Regions from separate parts of the Priestia sp. FSL W8-0524 genome, predicted to be linked through region 2. Evidence: a T-box and tRNA genes for the amino acid it is inferred to sense, from the RefSeq annotation. Region 2 holds a T-box; the other holds one or more tRNA genes.
What was found. The T-box of region 2 lies ahead of ileS (isoleucine--tRNA ligase). A T-box ahead of a tRNA ligase gene usually reads a tRNA of that ligase, here a tRNA-Ile.
Positions count from the first base shown of each region.

Region 1: it has a tRNA-Ile gene. The T-box ahead of ileS (isoleucine--tRNA ligase) is inferred to sense a tRNA for this amino acid. The anticodon was not compared.

Region 1 is NZ_JBBOUG010000001.1:4,171,980-4,183,289, reverse strand. Features, by position in the region: gene ispG (flavodoxin-dependent (E)-4-hydroxy-3-methylbut-2-enyl-diphosphate synthase) at 1-177, opposite strand, end outside; gene NST66_RS21885 (hypothetical protein) at 329-661, opposite strand; gene NST66_RS21880 (MFS transporter) at 738-1,949, shown strand; gene NST66_RS21875 (DUF1189 domain-containing protein) at 2,101-2,883, opposite strand; gene NST66_RS21870 (DUF456 domain-containing protein) at 3,227-3,712, shown strand; tRNA gene NST66_RS21865 (tRNA-Asn) at 3,775-3,849, shown strand; tRNA gene NST66_RS21860 (tRNA-Met) at 3,851-3,924, shown strand; tRNA gene NST66_RS21855 (tRNA-Asn) at 3,965-4,039, shown strand; tRNA gene NST66_RS21850 (tRNA-Ile) at 4,043-4,119, shown strand; tRNA gene NST66_RS21845 (tRNA-Ser) at 4,131-4,223, shown strand; gene sodA (superoxide dismutase SodA) at 4,421-5,029, shown strand; gene NST66_RS21835 (MFS transporter) at 5,159-6,436, shown strand; gene NST66_RS21830 (peptidoglycan D,D-transpeptidase FtsI family protein) at 6,598-8,775, shown strand; gene pstB (phosphate ABC transporter ATP-binding protein PstB) at 9,422-10,219, shown strand; gene phoU (phosphate signaling complex protein PhoU) at 10,242-10,901, shown strand; gene NST66_RS21815 (DUF4912 domain-containing protein) at 11,295-11,310, shown strand, end outside.
Region 2 is NZ_JBBOUG010000001.1:3,934,297-3,945,606, forward strand. Features, by position in the region: gene NST66_RS20555 (RluA family pseudouridine synthase) at 1-609, opposite strand, end outside; gene lspA (signal peptidase II) at 606-1,073, opposite strand; gene NST66_RS20565 (conjugal transfer protein TraR) at 1,154-1,441, opposite strand; gene ileS (isoleucine--tRNA ligase) at 1,612-4,377, opposite strand; T-box leader at 4,449-4,669, opposite strand; gene NST66_RS20575 (DivIVA domain-containing protein) at 4,739-5,233, opposite strand; gene NST66_RS20580 (YlmH family RNA-binding protein) at 5,318-6,091, opposite strand; gene NST66_RS20585 (YggT family protein) at 6,143-6,412, opposite strand; gene NST66_RS20590 (cell division protein SepF) at 6,416-6,880, opposite strand; gene NST66_RS20595 (YggS family pyridoxal phosphate-dependent enzyme) at 6,897-7,580, opposite strand; gene pgeF (peptidoglycan editing factor PgeF) at 7,588-8,409, opposite strand; gene NST66_RS20605 (YlmC/YmxH family sporulation protein) at 8,484-8,738, opposite strand; gene sigG (RNA polymerase sporulation sigma factor SigG) at 9,084-9,863, opposite strand; gene sigE (RNA polymerase sporulation sigma factor SigE) at 10,012-10,731, opposite strand; gene spoIIGA (sigma-E processing peptidase SpoIIGA) at 10,762-11,310, opposite strand, start outside.

The DNA.
Region 1 (11,310 bases), 240 kb from region 2:
TGGACAAGCAACACGAACAACTTGGCATCCTGCTTCTTCTAAACGTTTAATTTCTGCAACCGTTGCTTCAACATCATGTGTTTTAGTGGTTGTCATACTTTGAATAACTAATTCGTTACTGCCCCCAATTGTTAAATCTCCAACTTTAACGGGGCGTGTTTTTGTACGATGTATAATTTCACTCACGTGATAATCTCTCCTTCAAAATGAAATCAAGAATTTAAATTCATTAATAGAATAACTCTTTATGAACAAAATAACTAGTAGAAAGTACTACCTTAGCTATTTTAACAATGACTATCCCATCTTGACAAGAAGAATGCTGTCATTACTTGTAAATAGGGAACTTATACGTTTTTCCAATTTGAATATCTTCAGGCGCTGTACCGTTATTTAACTTCTTAAAGTCTTTAATCATTTGGTTCATAGAAACCGGTATCGATTTTTTTGTAAGCTCTTCAATGACGGACAAAACTGTATCGCCTGGCTTAATTTTTATTTTTGTATAGGTGGAAGAAGAGCTGGCGGCTTTTGTTTCTGCAGGCTGCGCTTTGCTGACTTGAACTGCTTCAGTCGCAGTAGGAATGGTCCCGTATTTAATGTCGTAGTGACAAATATATCCGATAAAAGCGAAAGCGGCTAATGCACATAGCTTTTTCATTATGCTCCTCCTTCATTCTTTTGCTTATGTGTAAAGCCTATGCTTGTCTTACTTAAATATGATTGGAGAACGAAATTTGAAAGAAAAATTAATGATTGTTTCATTAGGCTTATTGCCTTTAATCATGGTGCTGGGAAATTCCATGCTCATTCCTCTGCTGCCAAGCATTCAAAAGTCACTTCACTTAAGTGGAGTCCAAACCAGTTTGATACTGAGTGTATTTTCGATTCCGGCTGCATTGTGTATTCCTGCGGTAGGAATTCTATCAGATCGATATGGACGTAAAAAATTAATTATGTATTCCCTCATCGTGATGATAATCGGTAGCCTTGTCGCTGCTAGTAGCGCTTTGGTCTCTTCTGGAAGCTTTGCTGTGTTGATGGCTGGAAGAGTGATTCAAGGGATTGGCGCTGCTGGTACTACAACGTTGGCAATGGCATTAACTGGAGATGTATTTACAGGGGAAAAAAGAGCAAAAGTCCTTGGGATTTTAGAAGTATATAATGGAGCTGGAAAAGTGGTTGCACCTATAATTGGAGCAACGGCGGCACTCGTTGTATGGTATGCCGCATTTTTTGTGTATCCTTTAGCTGCAGGTGCTGCTTTAGTAGGTATAGCCATGTATGTGAGAGAAGCGAAAACAGGTTCAGATTCAGTATCTGTTGGAGAGTATTTAAAGAGAGCCATTGGGATCGTCTATGATAAAAGAAAATCGCTTTTTCCTTTATTCTTTGTGGGGGGACTGGGGTTGTTTTTATTATTTGGCATTTTATATTACTTATCTTTTTTAATAGAGGAAACGTATCATATAGACGGTTTTTTCAAAGGAACCGCTTTTTTATTTCCTCTTGGCGCGATGACGCTCGTTTCTTATTGGACCGGTCAGCGAATCAAAACAGATGTAGTGCTCATGAAAAAATTGATGATAGTAGGAATGATTCTTTTATTCGTAATGTTTGGAGTATTAACGGTGATTTATACGCTTCCTGTGCTGATGTTTTGTTTGACAGTCGCCTTTGGCGGCTTAGGATTTGTTCTTCCTTGTATTAATATGATGATTACTTCAGCGGCTTCAGACGAAGAAAGAGGATTTATTGTATCCATTTATGGAACGGTGAGATTTTTAGGAGTAGCGTTGGGACCCGTTGTTTTTGAAGTGTGGATGCATACTGAAAGGCTGATGTTTATTTATAGCTTTAGTTTGCTCGCAGCAGGAGGTTTGTGGGTTTTGTATCAGTTGAAAATTTTTTCTTCTGCAATGGGGAGAAGAAAAGTTGTACAGAAATAAAGAGGCTGGGACAAAAGTATGTTAGTTGAAGAAGCTCCGAACAAATTTGATTCTTGATCAAGAATTAAATTCGTTCGGAGCTTTTCATTGGCAGGGTAAACATAGATTTTATGTATGTAGGTGCTTCTAGCCGTTGATTGGATTCATTTCGTTATGTTTCAATCGCTTTAGTAGGTTTTACCTTTTTTCTCATAGGAACCCTTGTGACGAGCAATAAGTAAATGAAGAACGTTCCTATCCAGTAAAGAGAGCTATGTGTTGCTAGAGACAAAGAAAAAGCTTCAAAAAGCGTATAAAGCAGCGTGAAGGCTACCGTACTATAAGCGCTCAGTGCCCATAGCTGTTTGAAAGGAAGCTGCTTCTTAGTGATGAGTCCAATCAGTTTTCCAAGATAAGCAAGGCAGGTAATAGAAAGGAAGTTTAGTCCAGATGTTAATACGTACAGTAAAAGCATAGCGATAGGGACAAGTATGTATAAAGAAAATTTTTGTTCGTGCAGCAAGTTTAACAGTTCATTTTTATCTTTATGATGCCAGTTTAGCAACTCATATGAATACGTTTGTGTTTGTGAATTAGTCGTGATGTAAATTCCATCCTTTAAAAAACCAATTGCATGAGCAGGGGAATGAAACCGTTCAATAGACTGTGAGGGGTCTAAGATAAAAGCGGTACCGTTTACTTTTTTTGTGAAAGGTTGGCTTGACGTAAGCTGTGAATTTGAAATAGAAAAAGAAGAAACCGATTTCGGAAGCTCTGTTGTAGCAATGTGATAGCCGTTTACAATTGTCAACGTCATAAAGAAAAATGTAGGCAGCAAAGAAATGAATGTTAAAAACAGCACAAAGCCAATTGTTTTATTCGTATGCTCAAAGCGAAGCGACTTTATTTTTTTGAAGGAAGTAAAACTCCATGCTATCTTTTTCAGCATGCTCATTGTAAAGCCTCCTATTATTGAAAATTCTGATTATACCTTATTTTATAGCGGAAATTTAAGGTTTACAATAGATTTTAGAAAACGTTACCAATTACAATGGTGCGATGGAGCGTTTTGTCAAAAGCATTTCTTTATATGTACAGATTTTGCTGTCATTGTTTTTGGGGGTTATTACGGGCAGTTTGAGGACTGTGCTGTTAATAGTGCAGTGGTACACTCGAAAATCGTTATCTGAAGATATATTCGAAAGTAAAATAAAGGAAGGTCTCGTGGTGCAAGGTCTTTCTTTATAGGAGTGGTTATTGTATGATAAATATTAATAATAAAAAGGATAGGTGCGGGCATGGCTATTTTATGTTGGGCATTAGTTATCATTAGCTTTGTTGTATCGTTTGTTGGGTTGGTTTATCCCATCATCCCAAGCGTGCTATTTGTAGCGCTAGGATTTGTCATATACGGTTTATTTTATGATTTTAGCTCCTATAGCTGGTTATTTTGGGTGATACAAGGATTGTTAGTTGTCGCACTTTTTTTAGCAGACTATATCGCTAATATTATTGGTGTGAAAAAATTCGGAGGCACTAAAGCAGGCGTTTGGGGAAGTACAGTTGGATTGCTTGTGGGTCCGTTTGTTATTCCGGGATTTGGAATTATTTTAGGGCCGTTTATCGGAGCGATTGTAGGAGAACTGATTGTTCATCGGACCACAATTAGCAACGCAGTAAAAATTGGAGTAGGTTCGGTTATTGGCTTTTTTAGTGGCGCTATCTCAAAAGGATTTATTCAACTGTTGATGATTGCCTATTTTTTATACGCTGTTTTAAAATAATATATTGACTTTAGGCCAGAAACATGTTAAATTTTTAATGTCGCTAGTAAATGTTATATTGTTCCACAGTAGCTCAGTGGTAGAGCTATCGGCTGTTAACCGATCGGTCGTAGGTTCGAGTCCTACCTGTGGAGCCATGGCGGTGTAGCTCAGCTGGCTAGAGCGTACGGTTCATACCCGTGAGGTCGGGGGTTCGATCCCCTCCGCCGCTATTTTCCAATTTACGTTTGTGACATACATAATTCATATTGTTCCACAGTAGCTCAGTGGTAGAGCTATCGGCTGTTAACCGATCGGTCGTAGGTTCGAGTCCTACCTGTGGAGCCATGTGGACCCTTAGCTCAGCTGGTTAGAGCAGACGGCTCATAACCGTCCGGTCGCAGGTTCGAGTCCTGCAGGGTCCACCATTTATAGGGTTGGAGGAATACCCAAGTCCGGCTGAAGGGATCGGTCTTGAAAACCGACAGGGGTGTTAAAGCCCGCGGGGGTTCGAATCCCTCTTCCTCCGCCATACTATTGTCTATTCAAAGCTTCTTTTGAGAAAAAGAAGCTTTTTTTATGTTTAAAAGAATAGCGAATGGGAATTAGGTAAATATAAATCATGGATTAGGTACTTTTTATTTGAAAGAGTAGGGTAAATTTGCTAATCTAAACGTATATGGTGCTTTTGCGCCAAAATGCTTACATATTTTGAAGGAGGAATTATTCATGGCTTACAAATTACCAGAACTACCTTATGCATACGATGCACTGGAACCACATATCGACAAAGAAACAATGAATATTCACCACACAAAACATCACAACACATATGTTACAAACCTAAACGCTGCTGTTGAAGGCAAAGCGGATTTAGAAAGCAAAAGTATTGAAGAGTTAATTTCAAACTTAGATGCTGTTCCTGAAGATATCCGTACAGCAGTACGCAATAACGGTGGCGGTCATGCGAACCACTCATTATTTTGGACAATCCTTTGCCCTAACGGCGGCGGTGCTCCAACTGGTGAATTAGCAGACGCTATCGCTAGCAAATTCGGCAGCTTTGATCAATTCAAAGAAGAATTTGCAAATGCAGCTAAAACTCGCTTCGGTTCTGGCTGGGCTTGGTTAGTTGTAAACAACGGCGAATTAGAAGTAACAAGCACACCAAACCAAGATAGCCCATTAATGGAAGGCAAAACGCCAATTCTTGGTCTAGACGTTTGGGAGCACGCTTACTACTTAAATTATCAAAACCGCCGTCCAGATTACATTTCAGCATTCTTTAATGTTGTAAAATGGGACGAAGTTGCTAAGCGTTACGACGCTGCAAAATAAGCTGAAGACGTATTTAAGAGCCAGTAAAGTAATTATTACCTTTACTGGCTTTTTTGTTTTCCAATTCTTTTACATATCTCCTTTTCTTTTTCACACACTAGGTGTAGAAGAGAAAAGGAGTTTTTTGATATGCCTTTATTAAAAAAAGTAGTTGGAGATGTAGAAGTTAGTAAAGATTTACTTTTGCTTTTAATTATAGGCGGTCTTTATGCCTTGGCTATTTCAATTTCCAATTCGTTTGTTAACATTTATCTGTGGAAACAATCAGGCGAATTTTCGGATCTCGCTATTTATAATTTAGCGGTAGTGGTGCTTCAGCCGCTTACGTTTATTTTAGCAGGTAAATGGGCCAAACGAATTGACCGGGTTGTGGTTTTAAGGTTAGGCGTATCTTTTTTAGCTGTTTTTTATATCGCTGTATTAGTCAGTGGAGCTAACGCAGCCGAGTATTTAGTATTGCTTGGTGGACTGCTGGGTATAGGATATGGCTTTTATTGGCTAGCTTTTAATGTGCTAACCTTTGAAATTACAGAACCTGATACAAGAGACTTTTTTAACGGATTTTTAGGGATCTTAAACTCTTTTGCAGGGATGATTGGTCCTTTAGGAGCGGGCTTTGTTATTTCCGCTTTGTATGAATCACTTGGGTATAAAATTGTGTTTGGTGTATCTCTGCTATTGTTTGTCGGTGCCGTTGTGCTTAGTTTTTTTATTACAAGACGCGCAGCTGAAGGAGTATACAAATTTAAAGAAGTGTGGGCTGAACGAAAAGTCAACAAAGACTGGAATCGAATATTACAGGCTCATTTCTTTCAAGGATTGCGTGAAGGTACGTTCATTTTTGTCGTATCCGTCATGGTATTTATTACGACGGGAAGTGAATTAGCTTTAGGAACTTATGGACTGGTGAATTCAGCGGTGGCGTTTGTAGGATACTATGTAGCCTCAAGATTTATTAAGCAAAAAAATCGCCTTCGATTTATTTTCACCGGGGGCCTCCTTCTCTATGGAGCAGTCTTTTTGCTTATCTTTAACTTATCGTATCCAAAGTTAATTATATATGCTGTTTGTATTGCCATTGCCTATCCTATTTTGTTGGTTCCATTCATTTCTCTAACGTACGATGTGATTGGACGAGCAAAGGACGTTGTTTCAAAAAGAATCGAATACATTGTTGTCAGAGAAGTATTTCTGAATATTGGGCGCGTTGTTTCCATATCTTTATTTTTAATAGCCGTACTATTTTTTGATGAAGCAAAAAGTATTCCCATTTTATTAGCTATTGTTGGAGCAGGGCATACGATCATTTATTTTTGTGTAAGACATATCTCACAGCCTCTGCACAAAAAAGAAACGACTGTTACTCCTCCAGTATTAAATGAAGGAGACGGAGAGTCTCCAGCTTAGAGTATTATCAGCTCCTTCATTTGTACTATGGAAAATGCCTCGCTTTTCTTTTAGAATAAATACGTTGTGTAAATAGGCACCTGCCAGGTGTCTATTTATTTGCTAAATGTCTGATTTTATGGTGTTATGGTATATATGTTTTATAAAGTGTAGGTGTTGGTATGAAAAAGAAAAAAAGAAGAAAAAGTCACGTGCCTTTTCGTGTGAACTTACTTTTCTTGACCGTATTTGCCCTATTTTCCGTATTAATTTTGCGGTTGGGACTTGTTCAAATTGTGTACGGTGAGAATTACGAACGAGAAGTCGAAAAAACACAGGACGTTACAGTCAGTACGCCTGTTCCTCGAGGGAAAATGTACGATCGGTATAACCGCGTAATTGTAGATAATACCTCTTTAAATACGATTACATATACTCGTTTTCAAGGAAATACAGCTGAAGAAAGGCTGCGCATCGCTAAAAAGTTAGCCACTATGATCGATGTTCCTTACACCACAAATGTGATTGATATTCCAGAAAATAGAAAGAATAAAGATGCTAAAAACGTGGTAAAAATTACAGAACGCGACATGAAGGATTATTGGATTATGCTTCACCCTAAAGAAGCGGAGCAGAAAATTACGAAAGCTGATCGTAAAAAAGTTCAAGATGGTGAAATGACTGATGACGAACTGTATCAACGTCAGTTAGACCGCATTTCTAAAAAAGATTTAGAAAGTTTAAAGAGTGATTTAGAAGTTCTAGCTATTAAGCGCCAAATGGAGGCAGGTTATTCTAACACCCCGCAAATTGTTAAAAGCGGTGTGACAAATGAAGAGTATGCCGTTGTAAGTGAGCATTTAGATGAACTTCCGGGTGTTGATACAACAACGTATTGGGATCGCTCATACCCAGAAAACAGCACTCTCCGTACTTTGCTTGGAAATGTATCCTCTGCCAACGAGGGTCTGCCCAAAGATAAAGTACAGTATTACTTATCAAGAGGCTATAGTCGAAATGACCAAGTTGGGACGAGCTATTTAGAGAAGCAATACGAAGCTCAGCTCAGCGGTCAAAAAGAAAAAGTCCAGTATGTAACAGATGATAAAGGAAATCTCCTTGATACAATTCAAGTGTCGAAAGGCGAACGCGGCAGTGATTTAGTTTTAACTATTGATATGGAGCTTCAAAAAGCGGTAGAAAAACAAATTACGGACCAGCTTTTAGCCAAAAAGAAAATGAAAGGAACGCAGTTTTTAGACCGTGCTTTTGTGATTATGATGGATCCTCACACAGGAGAAATCTTAACAATGGCAGGTAAAAAATACACCATTGATAAGAAGACTGGGGTACCTAAAATAGAAGATTTTGCATTAGGGAATATTTCAACATCTTATACAATGGGCTCTGTTGTAAAAGGGGCAACGGTTCTAGCTGGCTTAGATTCAGGAGCTATTAAGCCAAACACAGTGTTCGTTGATGAACCGTTAAAAATTAAAGGAACACCAATTAAGAAATCAGCTGAGGCTGAGGGGTTAGGACCCTTAACGTATTCATCCGCGTTAAAATATTCATCCAACGTATTTATGTTTAAAACGGTAATGGCGATGGCTGGATTACAGTACCACAAGAACATGACTTTACCGATTAAACCTGACACATTCAGCGAACTGCGTTCGTACTACAGTCAGTTCGGCTTAGGCGTATCAACAGGCATAAACCTCGATAACGAATCAACAGGTGTACAAGGCGGAAGCAATGTTCCAGGTACAGCGCTTGATTTAGGAATTGGCCAGTATGATACGTACACGCCGCTGCAGCTTGTTCAATATACTTCTGCAATAGCTAATGGAGGGTATCGCATCAAGCCGCAGCTAGTAAAAGAAATCCGAAAGCCAACGATAAAAACTGATGAAATTGGCGGTACGCAGCATTCATTTGAACCTGATGTGTTAAATCGTATCACGATGAAAGAAGAATACATTAAAGATGTTCAAAATGGCTTTAAGCGGGTTACGCAGGAACAAGGCGGTACAGGGTACGCAGCTTTCCATACAGCGAACTATAATCCTGCTGGTAAATCTGGAACGGCACAAGCCTATGAGAAAAACCCAAGCGGAGGGGATCCGATTAAAGTTAATAACTCAAACTTTGTGGCCTTTGCTCCGGCAAATGATCCTGAAATTGCAGTAGCTGTCGTGGTACCATCGGCATTTGTGCCAAGTGCACCAAATACCATTACAAAAGAGCTTGCTCGTTCTGCGCTCGATACGTATTTTGATTTAAAGAAAAAAGGTGAACAAGAAGTAAAAGATCAAGAAGAGAATCAACAGGCTGTCATTGCAAACGACGCCAATTAAAGAGGCTGGGAAAAAGCATATTAGTTGAAGTAAGATCCGAACGACGTTGATTAAGAATTAACGCTGTTCGGATTTTTTTATTGAGAGGGTGAACGTAGATTTCATGTAAGTAGGTGCTTTAAGCGGTTGATTGGAGGGCAGGGCGAAGACTTCTGCCGGAAAAGCGGAAGAAGTGAGACCCCGCAGGAGCGGAAGCGACAACGAGGCTCACCGGCCGCCTGCTTGCACGGAAATCAACAGTGGTGTCAGAAGAAGTGATTCGTACTGGCTTATTTATCTAATTTACTTATCTTTATATCAAATTAATTTAGTTATGTCTCAACCTCTTCTTTTTTGTTAGAAATCTTTACATATATGGTTTTTTATTGAATTTAAGGGTCGTAAGAACTAGTTTTTTACCTAAAAAACACGCAGATAGGCCTTCATTTACAAAAGCTTTACATTGAGTTAAAACACAATTAATAGTCGGCTATTATTCTGTAAGTGTAAGGATTAATAGAAATGATCAAAATAAGGGGAAGCGTTCGGCTTCTCGTATGTATTTACACTAATAGTAAACAATAGATATTAAATAGACATAGAGAGACTTTTATTGTGCTCAAAACGGTTAAAGACGATGAAGGAGGATTATCCAATGGCAATAACAATGGAATTGACTAACAAAGAAAAAGTAAATACTCCGCAAACAAAAGAAATTGTATATAAAACAAAAGGTTTGAATTTATGGTATGGCAACACACATGCCTTAAAAAATATTGATTTAGACATTCATGCTAACGAAGTTACCGCGATCATCGGTCCATCGGGCTGCGGAAAATCAACATATATTAAAACGTTAAATCGTATGGTAGAAATGACGCCAATTGTCCGTACATCAGGTGAAATTGAGTATAGAGGAAAAAATATTTTTGATAAATCGTACCATGTGGAAGAGCTGCGCACGCAAGTAGGAATGGTTTTCCAAAAACCAAATCCGTTCCCAAAATCTATTTATGATAATATCGCGTACGGTCCAAGAATTCATGGCGTTCGCAACAAGAAAAAACTAGATGAAATTGTTGAAAAAAGTTTACGAGGAGCAGCTATTTGGGACGAAGTTAAAGATCGTTTGAATCAAAATGCGAATGGGTTGTCAGGTGGACAACAGCAGCGTATCTGTATTGCGCGCTGCTTGGCTATTGAACCCGACGTTATTTTAATGGATGAGCCTACTTCTGCACTCGATCCAATTTCGACATTAAAAGTAGAAGAGTTAGTACAAGAATTAAAGAAAGACTTCAGCATTATTATTGTTACACATAATATGCAGCAAGCGGCACGTATTTCAGATAAAACAGCATTTTTCTTAAATGGAGAAGTGGTAGAGTACGCAGAAACAGATAAAATCTTCTCAATGCCATCTGATAAACGCACAGAAGATTATATTACAGGTCGTTTCGGTTAAGACATACAAGGAGATGGGATGAGTGGTTGTACGCGAAAAGTTTCATGGTGATTTAAAGATATTACGTGAAAAATTATTAGAAATAGGGCGCTTAACGCATGAGGCGTTATCAAAATCAATTGAAGCGTTGCAAACAAGTAACGTTGAGCTGGCGCTAGAAATTATCGACGGTGATTCATACGTGGATGACTTAGAAGAAGAAATTAATGACCTAGCTATCCTACTGATTGCAAAGCAGCAGCCCGTGGCTATTGATTTAAGACGTATTATTGTGGCAATTAAAATTGCTTCGGATGTTGAGCGTATGGCAGATTTTGCCGTTAATGTAGCAAAATCAGCTATACGAATTGGAAACGAAGAATTAATTAAGCCGTTAGAACATGTAAAGAAAATGCACGATATTTCGATTGAAATGCTGAGCCTTTCGTTAAAAGCTTATCACGAAGAAGATCTTGTGTTGGCTAAAAAAGTAGCGGAAATGGACGATCAAGTGGATGAGCTTTACGGAATAACAATTAAAGAACTTTTAAGTCTTGCTAAAGAAAAGCAGGAGGCTATGAACCAAATTACACAGCTTTTATTTGTAGCCCGTTATTTAGAGCGTATGGCTGATCATACCACTAACGTAGCAGAAAGCGTATTTTACCTTGTAAAAGGCAAACGCTACGATTTAAATGAATAGTGGAAAAAGAGGCTGGGACAAAAGTGTTTTAGTTGAAGGAAGATCCGAACGATGAATCGTTCGGATTTTTTTCATTGTATCGAGAAACGTAGGTTTAATGTAGCTGCTTCTAGCTGTTAATGAGAGGGAAGGGCAAAGACTCCTGCAGGAAAAGCGGAAGCGACGAGGAGGCTCATCGCCGCCCTCGGAAAGCGACATTTTGCACGGAAATCAACAGCGGTGTAACAAACGATTCATACGGGCCCATGCATCCAATTTGCTGGCCTGGATTTTTTAACACAAATCGACAAATTGCGTTTATTGTGGCAACTTTTTCTGAATGGTAAGATGTTAATAAGTTTATACGGCATTTATATGTAGAAAAAACAATCTAAGAAACGAAGTGATAAAACAGTGGCTCCTAATCTTA
Region 2 (11,310 bases):
ATCAGTGACCGTCATGCTTTGACGATCTTGCTTATCTCGGCCGATTGGCGCATCAATTGTACCGTGATCGTGCGCAATTACTCCGTGAACGATAGCTTTATAGCGACGCGTCACTGTTTTAGCTACAAGCTGACTAACTAGTGATTCATGAGCTAAATCATTTTTTGCAACCATAAGTAAACCTGACGTATCTTTATCAATTCGATGAACGATCCCAGGGCGCATAACGCCGTTAATACCGGATAAATCTTTACAGTGAGCCATTAAGCCGTTTACAAGCGTGCCGCTATGATGACCTGGAGCTGGATGTACAACCATGCCGCGAGGTTTATTTACAACAAGCACATCTTGATCTTCATAATAAATATCTAAATCCATTTCTTCCGCTACCACATCAAGCTCCTCTAGTTCCGGCACTTCAATAATAATAGCGTCTCCTGTTTTACATTTATAGTTTCCTTTAACGGTTTTATCATTCACTTTTGCATGACCTTCTTTGATCCACTGCTGCACTTGTGAACGTGACCATTCTGCATTTACAGTCGAAAGTACTTTATCAATACGTTCTCCCGCTTGTTCTTCATTTATAACTGTTTCAATTACATTCATTCTTTGTGCTCCTTCTTCATTTTCCCTTCAAACAGCGTCATAATAAACATGATGATTACTCCGACGACAAGTGCCGAATCAGCTACGTTAAAAATCGGAAAATCATACGTAAAGATGTATGTATTTACGAAATCAACTACTTCTTTACGGACCACTCGATCAATAAAGTTTCCAATGGCGCCGCCTAACATTAATGCTAGCGCAATACCGAACCATTTATCTTGTTTTTTGAGCTTTTGAATATAAATTATTAAACCGACTACCACAACCACCGTAATAAGATAAAAGAACCACATCTGTCCTTGTAGAATCCCCCACGCGGCTCCTCTGTTACGATGAGAGGTAATGTAAAGAAAGTTTTCAATTACGGTAATGCTTTGTCCATAATACATTTCTTTTACAATCATCCATTTTGTTACCTGATCAATAAGTATAACAGCTAAAGCGATAAGATAATAAAACACAAACGTTTTCCTCCCGCAATAAAATCAAACGAATCCATACTAAAGCATTTTAGCACATAATTCATTTTTTTTCTCGCTTCTCACCAGAAAACAAATAAATCTTCGTTTGTGCGGGCCGTCGGCATTACTTTTAATTTATGAATAGACATCACTTCGCCAGTTAGTTCATCAATTCCAAACGCACCAACGTCAAGCTTTGCTAGCGCGTGTTCTACATCTTTTAAATCGGCTTTAATCATTTCTATTACGTAACGTTCCTTTTCATCTATATAACCAGATTGTTCTGTAGCATATCTCAATAGGCGATCTTGTAATTCTTCTTTGATAAGAGCTAATTCCTGTCCAATGGAAAGATAATTTTCATACATGCAAACGCCTCCTGTGCTGATAAGATGAAGTATTAATGATGTTAGGTTTACCGAGTTTTCCATCGAATCTACAACACAAGTTTTTCCTAAGGCTTTGAATGCTTTATACCATTGTATTTGGGAATTTCGTACAGCAAAAAACACGCCCAAAAAGGACGTGCTTTTGTTCATTACTGCTGAACGTAGTGATTTTTCACAACATCCGCACAGCGTGTACATAAAGTTGGGTGATCTTGATCTTCGCCAACTGTTGGTGATACTACCCAGCAGCGCTCACACTTCTCACCTTCTGCTTTACTTACAACAATTGAAGCATAGCTGAATTTTTGTGCTTCAGCAGGCGCTTCACCTTCTGCTACCTCGAGATCTGAAACGATGAAGAGTTGACCTACATTTTCAGAAATAGAGGCTAACAGCTCTTTCGTATCTGCTGTTGGATACAGCGTTAATTTTGCTTCTAAAGACTTACCGATTACTTTTTCATTACGAGCTTGTTCTAGCGCTTTTAAGACTTCATCGCGAAGCTCCATGAACGCATCCCATTTCTCTACTAATTGATCTGCTCCTTCAATTTCTTGAACCTCTGGCATATCAACTAGCTGCGCGCTTTCTTCCGTTACGTTCGGAATGTGAACCCATACTTCGTCTGCTGTATGAGAAAGAATTGGAGACACTAATTTCGTTAACGATAATAACGTTTCATAAAGAACCGTTTGAATGCTGCGACGCTCTACATTATTTTCTGCTTCAATGTACAATACATCTTTTGCAAAGTCTAAGTAGAATGAACTCATATCAATTGTACAGAAATTATGCACTGCGTGATAAATGCTTGAGAATTCATATGAATCATAAGATTTTTTCACTTTATCAATTAATTTGTTCAGCTTCACAAGCATGTAGCGGTCTACTTCACGAAGGTCTTCAACGGCTACAGCGTCAGTTGTTGGATTAAAGTCCGCTAGGTTTCCTAGTAAGAAACGGAACGTGTTGCGGATTTTACGGTATACTTCTGCTACTTGTTTTAAAATGTTATCAGATACACGAACATCCGCTTGGTAATCTACAGAAGCTACCCATAGACGTAAAATATCCGCACCTAGTTGTTTCATTACTTTTTCTGGAATTACAACATTCCCTAATGACTTACTCATTTTGCGACCTTCACCGTCTAAAGCAAATCCGTGGCTAAGTACGCCTTTATAAGGTGCTTCACCTGTTACAGCTACACTTGTAGAAAGACTTGAATTAAACCAGCCGCGGTATTGGTCAGAACCTTCTAAATACAAATCAGCCGGACGCTGTAAGTCTTCACGCTCTTCAAGAACAGCTTGATGCGAAGAACCAGAGTCAAACCATACGTCCATGATGTCTGTTTCTTTTGTGAAACGGCCATTTGGGCTTCCTTCATGAGTAAAGCCTTCTGGAAGCAAGTCTTTTGCTTCACGCTCAAACCATACGTTTGATCCATGTTCTCTAAATAGATTTGATACGTGCTCAATTGTCTCGTCCGTAATGATTGGCTCATCATTTTCAGCATAAAATACTGGAATCGGAACGCCCCATGCACGTTGACGAGAAATACACCAGTCTCCGCGGTCACGCACCATGTTATAAAGTCGCGTTTCACCCCAAGTAGGCACCCATTCTGTTTTTTCTACTGCTTTTAATAAATCTTCACGGAAATCTTTAATAGACGCAAACCACTGTGCTGTTGCACGGAAAATTGTTGGTTTCTTCGTACGCCAGTCATGTGGATATGAGTGGGTAATGAAACTTAATTTTAACAGCGCGCCTTCTTCTTCTAGTTTGTCGGTAATCGGCTTATTCGCTTTATCATAGAATAATCCTTCAAATCCTGGTGCTTCATTCGTCATATGACCCTTACTATCAACTGGACAAAGAACTTCCAAACCGTATTTTTGACCAACGATAAAGTCGTCTTCCCCGTGTCCCGGTGCTGTATGAACACAGCCAGTACCAGCATCAGTCGTTACGTGATCGCCAAGAACAACTAAAGAATCACGCTTGTAGATTGGATGTTCAGCTACCACGCGTTCAAGTTCTGAACCTTTTACTGTACGAAGTGTCTTATAGTCAGCCCATTCAATTTCTTTAGCAACTGTTTCAATAAGTTCAGTTGCTATTACATATTTTGCTGCATCTGCTTCAACCACGCTGTACTGAAGCTCGGGATTGACAGCAATCCCTTGGTTAGCTGGCATTGTCCATGGTGTTGTCGTCCAAATGATGAATTTTTCATCTTGTTCAAGCACGCCTTTACCATCTTTCACATTAAACGCTACGTAAATAGAAGCTGAACGCTTGTCATAGTATTCAATTTCCGCTTCTGCTAAAGCAGATTCACTTGAAGGAGACCAGTATACAGGTTTTAATCCTTTGTAGATATAGCCTTTTTTCGCCATATCGCCAAATACTTTGATTTGCTGCGCTTCGTACTGTGGCTGAAGCGTTACATATGGATTATCCCAATCTCCGCGTACGCCTAAACGCTTGAACTGCTCACGCTGGCCGTTTACTTGTTCCCAAGCATACTGTTCGCAAAGCTTACGGAATTCAGCTACTGTCATTTCTTTGCGGTTTACTTTTTTATTTTTTGTTAAAGCCGTTTCAATTGGCAAGCCGTGTGTATCCCAGCCTGGCACATAAGGTGCGCAGAAGCCTGACATCGACTTATAGCGAACGATAAAATCTTTTAAAATTTTATTTAAGGCATGTCCCATGTGAATATCGCCATTGGCATATGGAGGTCCATCATGCAGGACGAATAGCGGGCGGCCTTCCGTACGTTTTTGTACTTTTTCATAAATATTCATTTCAGCCCACTGTTCTTGCATTTTAGGCTCGCGGTTCGGTAAATTTCCACGCATCGGAAATTCAGTTTTTGGCATCAATAATGTATCTTTATATTCCATGTTTTACCCTCCAAAAAAAAACGTAAATTTCATATCTTTTTGCACCATAACAAAAAGACCTCCTCATCCCAAAAAGGGACGAGAAGGCCTCCCGCGGTACCACCCTAGTAGATTTGCTGCACGCAAATCCTCTTTGCATTCGTAACGTGAATAAACCGCCACTGCTTACTATCATCATTTCAGCAATGGTACTCTAGGGTGATTTTCACTCTTTTGTTTGTTATCGAGCTCGCACCATCCTCGATTCGCTTTGACAAACTAAAAAAGCTACTGTCCCTGTCTCCGTACTGTTTGATATGAAATTTCATCTGTTACCAAATTATATGACAACAAAACGTGAGAAGTCAAGATGATGTCTTGACTAGTCAATTTTTTCTTCTAGCGCTGGCATCTCATAATCCATCAACTGATCCCAGTCATCGCTGTTTAACATTTCAAGCTGTGCTTCAATTAACATTTTGAAACGGGTTCTAAATACTTTAGACTGCTTTTTCGTCTCCTCAATGTCCATCGCAATTTTACGAGACTTAGACAGTGCTTCATTAATAATACGGTCCGCATTTTTTTCTGCTTCTTTTATAATGAGCTTCGCTTCTTTTTCAGCGTTTCGCTTTACATCTTCCGCTGCTTCTTGAGCAATTAAAATTGATTTATTTAACGTTTCTTCGATGTTAGTAAAATGTCCAAGACGATCTGTTAATTCAGATACTCTTCCTTCTAACTCCTTTTTATCACGCATTACCAGCTCATAGTCTTTAATTACTTGGTCAAGAAACTCATTTACTTCATCTTCATCATATCCGCGAAATCCGCGATTAAACTCTTTGTTATGAATATCCAAAGGGGTTAAAGGCATCTAGGCCACCTCCGTGTTGTCTCATTACATCATTAGTAATGGTTTATTCGACATATTTTTAAAATTTCCTGCTAGTAGATTTCTTTATTTCTGCTTTCCTACAACAATTCGCCATTTTTCTTTTTTGGTTTTGCCTTCAAGTGAAACGATACGACTTCTGCCGTGGCCACGAAGCGACAAAATATCACCTTCATGACATTCAAAAGAAGGCTGTTCAATGACTTTAAAATTTACTTTTACCGCTCCATTTGCAATAAACGGCTGGACTTTTTGTCTTGATAAATTGTGAATGGTCGACAGCAAAACATCAAGCCTCATTGAAGAAACTGTATAAACGTGTTCAATCAGCTCTTCTTTTACCACATGCAGCTGCTCTCTTTGAATAGAAGAAAGTGAAACTTTGGCTTTTCCAATTGATGTTAAATTCATCTCAATATAAGAAGAAATTTCCTCTGCGGCTACAAGCTGAATATCGTCTCCCGCAACCAAAATATCGCCAAATTTTGAACGGCGCAGTCCTAAGGACATCGCCGAACCAAGAACTTGAGGATGTTCAATCGTCACAAACTTTTTAGGATAATTCAATTCGTACATATGCAACTGAAAATCTTCGCTTTCAGGCACATAGTAATCCGGATATAGCAGCGCACGCTTGCGTTCAGCAAACGGTTGTCCACCATCAAATGAAACTTGAACCTCTCCTTCAGTCCCGACAATAGCCGTCACAATCTGCTGCTCTCTTGGATCTAAAAAATCCGTTAATTTTGGGCTGTATTGATGTAGGACATCTTCTTTCCACTGAAGAACTTGATCAATAAACCCATGTTCTTCTTGCCTAAAATGTTCATAAATAGACATATTATTACTCCTACTATTGGTATGTAAAAAAGGAATCCAGCGATTCCTTTTTTAAATAAACCCCATCACATTATTAAGTGAATACACGCCTCTTTCCGCAAATCGTAGTAAAAAGATTGCAACAAGAGGTGAAATATCAATCATGCCAATAGGCGGAATGATTTTACGAAAAGGCTCTAAGTAAGGCTCGCAAATACTGCCAAGCAGCTGACCAAACTTAGAGGCCCTTACATCGGGTACCCAAGACATCAAAATGTAAATAATCAGTGCCCATGAGTAAAGCCCAATCAATTTTGCGAGAATCCCAAAAACGATGTCCAAAAACTACCACCTCTTTACGTTTGTTGTATCGTGTTCTCCCATCATATCTGAAATGCTTCCGCTTACGTCTACATTATCAGGTGTACATAAAAAGATGTCGGTTCCAATTTTTTGAATGTCCCCGCCTAAAGCATAAACTGTACCACTTAAAAAGTCGACAATTCTCACTGCTTGATCTCGTTGAATGCGCTGTAAATTAACAACTACGACTTTACGATTTTTTAAATGATCCGTAATTTCTTGTGCTTCGGCATAGACGCGAGGTTCGCAAAGCATCATTTTTGATGATTTTTGAACGCTTTGTAAGCTAATCACGTTTTGCTGCTGATTCGGCTGCTGACTAGCTTTCACTGGTCTCGACTGCTGTACAGGCTCTTCTACCGACTCTTCTTGTTCGTAATGTTCTTCTACATATTCAGTATCGTCATCAAGAGCAAAAAAACTTCTAAAGCGATTTTTCATACTCATCTTGAATTACACCTCCTTAACGTTCATTCCCAACTAGCGTGGTTCCTAGTCGAATGAATGTTGCTCCTTCTTCAATTGCAATTGCATAATCGTTTGACATTCCCATTGATAGCTCCGTACAAGGTGCATACGGGAGGTTTAGTTCTTGTATACGATCCTGCAATTTCTTTAGACCTTGAAAACAGCTGCGAAGCAAGGACTCGTCATCTGTGTGAGGAGCCATGGTCATTAATCCAACTACTTGGATATTTGTAAATGTTTCAAGAGATTGAATAAATGGAATTACCTCTTCTACAGCAAGGCCATGCTTTGATTGTTCTTCGGCAACATTAACTTGTACAAAACATTTTATACGATGTCCTGCACGTTTATCAATTTCTTTTGCTAAAGATAATCGGTCTAGTGAATGAATATAGTCAACTTTATCAATCACATGTTTTACTTTTCTTGTTTGCAAGCTTCCGATAAAATGCCAGGTCGCTTTCTCACCGATTGATTCATACTTTTCTAGAAGACCTTCATCCCTGTTTTCTCCAAGATGTAAAATGCCTGCATCCACTGCTTCTGCTGCTCGTTTTGTGGAAACGTATTTTGTTACAGCAATCAGCTCTACATCTTCTCGATTTCGATTAACTTTTTTACATGCTTCAGCAATTGTTTGTTGAACTGCTTCTAGATTTTCACTTACGCTAGCTGTCACTATGTAATTACTCCTCCTTAAAGCCTATGAAGTTAAACATGCGTCCTGTTTTCCCTTGGTCGCGGCGATGTGAGAAGAACAGGTCATCTTCACAGCTTGTACAATACGACGATGTTAAAATTCGTTCCGGCAATACGCCTGCGTTTTGAATCAGCAGCTTATTGACTTTTTTTAAATTAAGCGCGTATTGTCCAGGGCTTACTTCTTGATATCCATTTTGGCCAACTACTTCGTTTACTTGTGTAATGACGCGGTTATCGACAACATAACAGCAATCTTCAATCGAAGGGCCAATCGCCACGTAAATATCTTCAACCGGAACATTTTCTTGCTCTACCCACAGCCGAATCATATTTCCTGCAATATCTTTTACTGTTCCCTTCCACCCAGCATGAGCAAGACCAACTAAATGGTGATCAGGCGCATAGAAGTACAGCGGAACACAATCTGCATAACATAAAGCTAACAAAATATCAGATTCATTTGTATAAATGCCATCCGCTGCTTTTATGCCCTCTTCATACTTGTAGAGTCCTTTTGCACAGTCGGCTTTTGTTACTTTTTGAACAGTTGCTTCATGTACTTGTTCAGCACATACAAAGCTTTCAAAAGACATGTCTAGTTCGGCTGCTAAAATTTTTCTATTTGTAATAACATCTTCTACGTTATCGTTTACGTGAAGCCCTAGGTTAAAAGAAGCAAATGGAGGTTTACTCACGCCACCATTTTTTGTGGTGAAACCAGCAACAAGCATATCATTCTTTTCTACCCAAGGGCTCAGCCACATAAACGACTCGTGATGGCTTTTTTTTAATGGCTCAGGATTCATGTATGTGACACATCCCTTGTTTCATTTGTTCTCACATATTGTACCACAGATTGCTAGGTGCTGTTGACAAAAAACTAATTCTCTTCAGGCTGAAATGCGTCTTTATAACGTACTAAAATGACATCGGAACCAATTTTCACAATATTTTTCCACGGAATCACAATTTCATCATCTTTTCCAAAGAAGCCCAATACACGAGAGCCTCCGATAATGACGGCCTGTATTTTTCCCGTTGTTAAGTCAATATCAATATCCCCTACATTTCCAAGTTTTTTGCCATCAGCTACATTCACTACATCTTTCAGCTGAAACTCTGAAATCTTTAACATGCTCTCTCCTCCTATAGCCAACTTTATTCCTTAGCCTATATATATTTTCAAATTTTCATTTCATGAAGGAAAAGCTTATTTTTTCTCTGCCATTCTCTTTCTATAAGCATTTTGTTCACTAATTACACAGTTTTTCATCAAGAGACATTCTCAACAAGCAGCGAGAAGTCCTCATAGCAATAGGAAATCTAACATGAATATCTTTTGGTTATGTATTCATTGATACATACAAAATAAGCATCGTGTCTGTTTTTATAGACACGATGCTTATTAAGTTGAACATCAAATAAAGTGAATGGTATTGATTGTATGAACAAGAGCAGCTGCCAGTTTAGAGAGCTTTTGTTAACTTTGAATATTTTTATTCATCTGTTTAATAGCAGCTTTTTCTAAACGAGAAACCTGCGCTTGAGAAATACCAATTTCTTCAGCAACTTCCATCTGTGTTTTACCTTGGAAGAAGCGCTTTCGTAAAATTAGTTTTTCTCGCTCGTTCAATCTTCTCATACCTTCTTGCAAAGCAATTTCTTCAATCCAAGTTGAATCACGGTTGCGTTCATCGCTTAGCTGATCCATCACATAGATTGGGTCTCCGCCATCATTGTAAATAGGTTCAAATAAAGAAACCGGATCTTGGATAGCATCTAAAGCAAACACAATTTCTTCATGCGGTACTTCTAGGACTTTTGAAATTTCCTCAGCTGTAGGTTCCTTGGATGTTTCACTCATAAGCCTTTCACGAACTTGAAGAGCTTTATAAGCAATATCACGAAGGGAACGAGAAACACGGATTGGATTATTGTCACGTAAATAGCGGCGAATTTCCCCTATAATCATTGGGACAGCATATGTAGAAAACTTCACGTTTTGACTTAAATCAAAATTGTCAATGGATTTCATTAATCCAATACACCCAACCTGAAATAAGTCATCAACAAATTCTCCACGATTGTTAAAACGTTGGATCACGCTGAGTACGAGACGTAAATTTCCGCTTACTAGCTTTTCTCTTGCTGTTCCATCTCCAGCCTGCATTTGTTTAAACAACTTTCGCATTTCTTCATTTTTTAATACGGGAAGTTTCGAAGTATCTACTCCACAAATTTCTACTTTATTTCTTGTCAACTCTTTCCCTCCTAACAGGAGATGATGTTCTGAATTCAGTATCTCCTCCGGAGGAAAAAATATGCACTTTTACAATTCTGACAATTCCACGCTAAAAAAGCTGATTGTATAAGATGCTTCTCAGCCCTTATACAATCAGCTTTTTTACTTAAACCATTTTATTAAATTCTTTTCGCAGCCGTTTAATAATTCGTTTTTCGAGCCTTGAAATATAAGACTGAGAAATGCCTAGCATATCGGCTACATCTTTTTGCGTTTTTTCTTCTCCGCCGGCTAGCCCAAAGCGCAGCTCCATAATTTGCTTTTCACGATCATTTAATTGGTGCAGTGCTTTCAGCAAAAGTTTTCGATCTACATTCGCTTCTAGGTCTTTTGTGATGATATCTTCTTCGGTTCCCATCACGTCAGACAATAACAGTTCGTTTCCATCCCAATCAATATTTAACGGCTCATCAAATGAAACTTCAGATCGAATTTTATTGTTGCGGCGCAAATACATTAAAATTTCATTTTCAATACAGCGAGAGGCGTACGTCGCTAGCTTAATTTTCTTTTCAGGATTAAACGTGTTTACTGCTTTAATTAAACCGATGGTGCCGATGCTAATTAAATCCTCAATATTGATTCCCGTATTTTCAAACTTGCGGGCAATATAAACAACAAGTCGCAAATTACGCTCAATCAACAGTGAACGTGCTGCTTCATCTCCTGATGGAAGTTTCTTCAAGAGCACTTCTTCTTCATCTTTTGTTAAAGGTGGTGGAAGAGCTTCACTTCCTCCTATATAGTACACTTCATCTGTTTTTAGCTTAAGTTTAATTAATAATTTGTACCACCATAATTGAAATCGAATTCGATATGTAGCCATTGTGTATCCTCCTTTATTTGTTCACACCTTTTACGATGCGGAACTTACTTCTCCAATAACGATAAGCTTCGGATGAACAATACATTCATATTGCTTCTCCACTGAAAGCGTTGTATGACTAATACCTACTAATACTTTAGTGACTTCAATCGTGTTGGACTGATGAACCAGCCTTACCATATCTGGCTTTAGAGCAAGCAGCAGCTGATTGGCTTGGCCTACGCTTCGATAAGGGACAAAGCGGACTTTTGAATACCACTCTTGATCAATATCTTCGCTGTGTGAAAAGGATTGAACATTTTTGCTTAATTCCATTAAGCCTTCAGGCAATATTTCTTTTAAAGAATCTGCTGTAACAATCATAACCGGGGTTTTCGTCAGCGGATCTACAAGCTGATTCCCACTATCAATAAGTCCTTTCATCGACAGCGTCTGTTCGTTTAAAATAACTTCTACATCTACCAGCTGATCAAATGTAATATTTTTCATTCGCAAATCATCAACTCGTGCTTTTGAAAAATAAGATAATAGCGGAAAACCAATAAGAACAAATATCCAGCTAATAGGATCACCAAACTG